DNA from 2 places in the Microbacterium murale genome. Region 2 is predicted to be linked to the other one. Evidence: predicted binding sites of a transcription regulator. Region 2 holds the regulator's gene; the other holds the start of a gene.
What was found. Region 2 encodes HspR, which represses chaperone genes until heat shock. Its sites were predicted from a motif close to AAGTTGAGTCNNNNNGACTCAACTT; they were not measured.
Positions count from the first base shown of each region.

Region 1: QFZ46_RS04160 (ATP-dependent Clp protease ATP-binding subunit) is a predicted target of HspR. The motif match lies at 1,320-1,344, and genes of this name have one in related genera.

Region 1 covers NZ_JAUSXK010000001.1:836,951-839,342, reverse strand. Annotated here, with positions in the region: partial or broken gene QFZ46_RS04175 (cation:proton antiporter) at 1-256, shown strand, start outside; gene QFZ46_RS04170 (cation:proton antiporter domain-containing protein) at 309-785, shown strand; gene QFZ46_RS04165 (glutaminase) at 782-1,243, shown strand; gene QFZ46_RS04160 (ATP-dependent Clp protease ATP-binding subunit) at 1,358-2,392, shown strand, end outside.
Region 2 covers NZ_JAUSXK010000001.1:1,328,418-1,330,809, reverse strand. Annotated here, with positions in the region: gene QFZ46_RS06520 (DnaJ C-terminal domain-containing protein) at 1-874, shown strand, start outside; gene QFZ46_RS06515 (heat shock protein transcriptional repressor HspR) at 902-1,327, shown strand; gene QFZ46_RS06510 (GntR family transcriptional regulator) at 1,460-2,149, shown strand; gene QFZ46_RS06505 (carbohydrate ABC transporter permease) at 2,146-2,392, shown strand, end outside.

The DNA.
Region 1 (2,392 bases), 490 kb from region 2:
GTTCGGGAAGATCGTCACCGCGATCGGCGCGGTGGGGGAGTTCCTGCCGCTGATCGCGATCTCGATCTTCCTCAGTACGCGCCGCGCACCGGTGGCGGCGCTCATCCTCCTCACGTTCGTCGTACTCGCCGCGCTCGTGATCCTGATCGCGCGTCGCACACCGCATGGTCGCCTGCACGCGTTCGTCAGAGCCACGCTGCACACCTCCGATCAATTCGCGGTGCGGTTCGTATTGATGCTCATCGCAGCGCTGGTCGGGCTCAGCGTGCTGCTCGACCTCGACATGTTGCTGGGCGCCTTCGTCGCCGGTGCCGTGTGGCACATCATCATGGCGCGTGCACCGGAGGCCGGATGCCGCCGCCGTGGAGAGCAAGCTCGAGGCGATCGCGTTCGGATTCCTGGTGCCGATCTTCTTCTTGTACACCGGCGTCACGTTCGACCTCGACGTGCTCGCAGCCTCGCCGCTCGCCCTTTCACTGGTGCCGCTGTTCCTGATCGCGCTGCTCGTGATCCGCGGTGCCGCGGCCCAACTGTCGGCTTCACGAGGCGCGAGTCTGCGCGAACGCACGGCGCTCGGGATGCTCGCGGCGACCGGCCTGCCGATCATCGTCGCCGTCACGGCGATCGGCGTGGATGAGGGCGTCCTCGACTCCGCGATCGCGGCGGCGCTGGTCGGAGCGGGCATGCTGTCGGTGCTGATCTATCCGCTCGTCGCGATGATCCTGCGCGGTGATCGTGAGCGATTGGATACCGTGGAGCGGACTCGGCCGCAGGGGGAGCTGTGACCACGACGTCCGAGATCCTGGACGCCGCGCGGACGTCGCTGCTCGGCGTGCCCAAAGAGGGCCTCGGCGAGGAGCGTTCATCACGCTGGCGCGGCGAGCGGATCGTGCGGGTGGGCGATGCCTGGCACGTCGGAGTGCTGCTGCTCACCGATGATCGAGTGCTCGCGACCGCCGAGATCCTGCGTGCGGCCGATCCGGGGCGCCGCGGGTACACCGCTGATTCCGCGCGAGCGAGGGCAGCGCGCAGACAGCTGGCGTTGCGGGGCGGCTTCGGCGAGGGCGACGTCGTCCATGTCGGTTGGTCGGTACTCGATGCGGATGCTGTGGATGCCGGTGGATCGTCCGGCCCGCTCGCGCTGATCGACCGGGTGCCGTCGGTGCGATGGTCTCCCACCGGCGGATACGTGCCATTGAGCGACTATCTGCGCGAGCGGATCGCACTCATCGCCGATATCTGAGTGGATTCCTGGGCGTTCTGAGCGCGCTTCTGACATTTCCGAGTCGCTGGGGAATATCAGGGCATTGCAGGCGTTTAAGTTGAGCGAAGCACACTCAACTTTCAGGAGGACATAGTGCCCAACGACTTCAGCGACAGCGGCGCGAGCTCGTTCGATGAGTTCCTCGCCCGCTATCTTGCAGGCGAGCAGTCTCGTCAGACGCGGTCGATCGACCTCAGCCGGTTCCTCACCGCGCGTACGCAGCGGATTCTGCAGCGCGCCGGTCGGTTCGCGCTGGAGCGTGGACAGACCGAACTCGATGCTCTGCACGTTCTTCGAGAGATCGTCGAGGACGACTCCGTCACGCAGGCGATCGAGCGGATCGGTGTGACCCCGCAGCAGATCATCGACGCCGCGGAGGCCAGGCTGCCGTTGCCGGATGTGCGCGCCGAGGCGGATGCCGCCACGATCACCCCTGGCGCAAGCCGCGCGCTGTTCCACGCCTACCAGGTGGCGCGCTCGTCCGGTGCCACGTACATCGAACCCGCGCACCTCTTCTTCGCACTGGTGCTGGGGCAGGACATGCCGGCAGGTCAGATTCTCGCAAGCGTCGGGGTCACGGCTGAGGCTCTCACCGAAGGCAGTCGCGGGCACGTGGCCGCGCCCTCCGGCAGCGACGCGAACGGGGAGTCGGACGCATCGGACTCCCCGATGCTCGACAAGTACGGCATCGATCTGACAGCGCGTGCACGCGCCGGCGAGCTCGACCCGGTGATCGGTCGCAGCGATGAGATCGAGCAGACCATCGAGATCCTCAGCCGCCGCACCAAGAACAACCCCGTGCTGATCGGTGAGGCGGGTGTCGGAAAGACGGCGATCGTCGACGGCATCGCCCAGGCGATCGTCGATGGCACGGTCCCGGTGCAGCTCGAGGGCCGCCGAGTGATCGCGCTCGATCTGCCCGGCATGCTCGCAGGCACACGCTACCGCGGCGACTTCGAAGAGCGCCTGACCAAGACGATGGACGAGATCGCCGCGCACAAGGATGCGGTGATCGTGTTCATCGACGAGGTGCACACGGTCGTCGGCGCCGGCGGATCCGGCGACGGCGGGATGGACGCGGGCAACATCCTGAAGCCGCGTCTCGCGCGCGGAGACCTGCACATGGTC
Region 2 (2,392 bases):
CCCCGACTCCAATCAGGGTGACGCGAAGGCCGAGGCGATGTTCAAGGAGATCAGCGAGGCGTACTCGGTGCTCTCCGACGCCGAGCAGCGCAAGGAGTACGACGAGATCCGAGCCATGGGCTCAGGTGCGCGATTCACCGCCGGCGGTGCAGGTGCGGGCGGGTTCGAAGACGTGTTCAGCCGGTTCGGTCAGGGTGGGCGTGGTCAGAGCAACGCCGACTTCGAGGACATCTTCGCGATGTTCAACCAGACTCAGGGCGGAAGCTTCGGCTCCGGTCGGTTCGGGCAGACGAGTGGGGGATACCGCGGCTTCGGCGGCCCGCAGAAGGGCGCAGACGTCACTGCGCGCACCACGCTCGACTTCGTCACCGCAGTGCAGGGCGAGACCATCACCCTGCAGGGTGAGGACGGCAAGCCGTTCAAGGTGAAGATTCCTGCCGGCGTCGCCGACGGGCAGAAGATCCGTCTGCGCGGCCGTGGCAGGCCGTCGCCGGACGGCGGTGAGAGCGGCGACATCGTCGTGCAGATCAAGGTGCGCCCGCACCCTGTGTTCACTCGTGACGGTCTGAACCTGCGCCTGACGGTGCCGGTGACCTTCACCGAGGCGACGCTCGGCGCGACGATCGAGGTCCCGACGCTGGCCGGTGACATCGTGAAGCTGCGCGTCGCGCCAGGCACCCCGTCCGGACGCGTCCTGCGCGTCAAGGGGCGCGGCGTCGCGACGTCGAAGGGCACGGGCGATCTGCTCGCCGAGCTGCAGGTCGCGGTGCCGACGCACCTGGACGACGCCGCGCGGGAGGCACTGCAGAAGTTCCATGATCTGGAGCCGAAGGAGAACCCGCGTGCGGAGATGATGGCGAAGGCGCAGGGCTGATGGAGTTCTTGAGCGGAGGTGATCGCGATGGTCGACGATGAGGACACCCCGGTCTTCGCGATCGCCGTCGCTTCTGGTCTCGCGGGCATGCACCCGCAGACCTTGCGGCAGTACGACCGCATCGGGCTGGTCGTGCCGGGTCGCACGCGCGGCGGCTCTCGCCGCTACTCCGCGCGGAACATCGTCCAGCTGCGCGAGGTCGCCCGGCTCTCCGCCGACGGCATGAGCCTGCCGGCGATCGCTCGCCTGCTCGATCTCGAAGATGAAGTGCGGATGCTTCGCCGCCGAGTGCTCGACCTCGAGGGGGCACTGCGGGCCGAGCGGGAGAACCGGCCCGGCGTGCGCGTCTTCGCGGCCGGCGCGAGCGGCGTCGTTCCGGTACCGAGCGGACGTCGCATCCGCCGTTCCACCGACGTCGTGCTGTGGCGGCCGGGCGGGCGTAGCGAAGACTGACGCTGGGCTTCGTTCGACGCCCGAATGAATAGGACCATCCTTATCGAAGATGAGGATGGTCCTTCTTTGTTGACATCTGAAATCGATTGCAGTTAACTGTAGTTCGTTAACGGTACACAAAGAGGTGAGTTCATGGTTTCGATGCGCCCGACCAGAGCGCCCGCGCTCGGCGAACAATTGGCCGCAGTACTGCGCGACCAGATCGTGCGACAGCACCTGGAGCCGGGCAGGCACCTCGTGGAAGACACGCTCGCCGCCGAGTACGACGTCAGCAGAGGACCGGTGCGGGATGCGCTGCGTCAGCTCGAGTCCCAGGGACTGGTCGAATCCCGCAGGCGCGGCTTCTTCGTCGTTGGGCTCAGCCAAAGCGATATCGACGACCTCTACGAGCTACGTGAGTCGATCGAGGTGGCAGCTGTCACCCGTGCGATCGGGCACGTCACCGACGAGCACGTGCGTACCGGCCGCGCGATCGTCAGAGAGATGGTTTCATATGCTGACCGTTCGGAGGCAGACGGCTTCGCCGACGCTGACATGCGGTTCCATGCGCTTCTTTATGAAATCGGCGGCAACCGCCGCCTCGTCGACGTGTGGGAGGCGTATGAGCCTGTCTTCGCCAGCCTCATGCAGCTGACCGTCGAAGAGGATCTCGACCTGCATCCCTCCGCGCACGACCACGGCCGTCTTCTCGACCTCATCGAAGAAGGCGACGTCTTGAAGATCCAGAAGGAGCTTCGAGAGCATCTGGACGGTGCGCGCGCCCGAATGGCGCACGCTGTCGATGCTCTCACCGCTGACCCCGATGAGGCGAGAGCTTCATGACACTGGTCGACATTGAAGGTTCTACGGATTCTGACGTCGTTACAGGCTCCGCCGCGCGGCAGGCCGACGGATCTCGACGCCGATTCGTCGGCGTCGCACAGTCGCGATCGCTGCTGGTCCTCGCGATACCCGCGCTCATTTTCTACGGGTTCGCCGTTCTGGTTCCTTCGATCAGAGGAGCAGTTCTCGCGTTCACGAACTGGGACGGGCTGTCCCGGAACTACGACTTCATCGGACTCGACA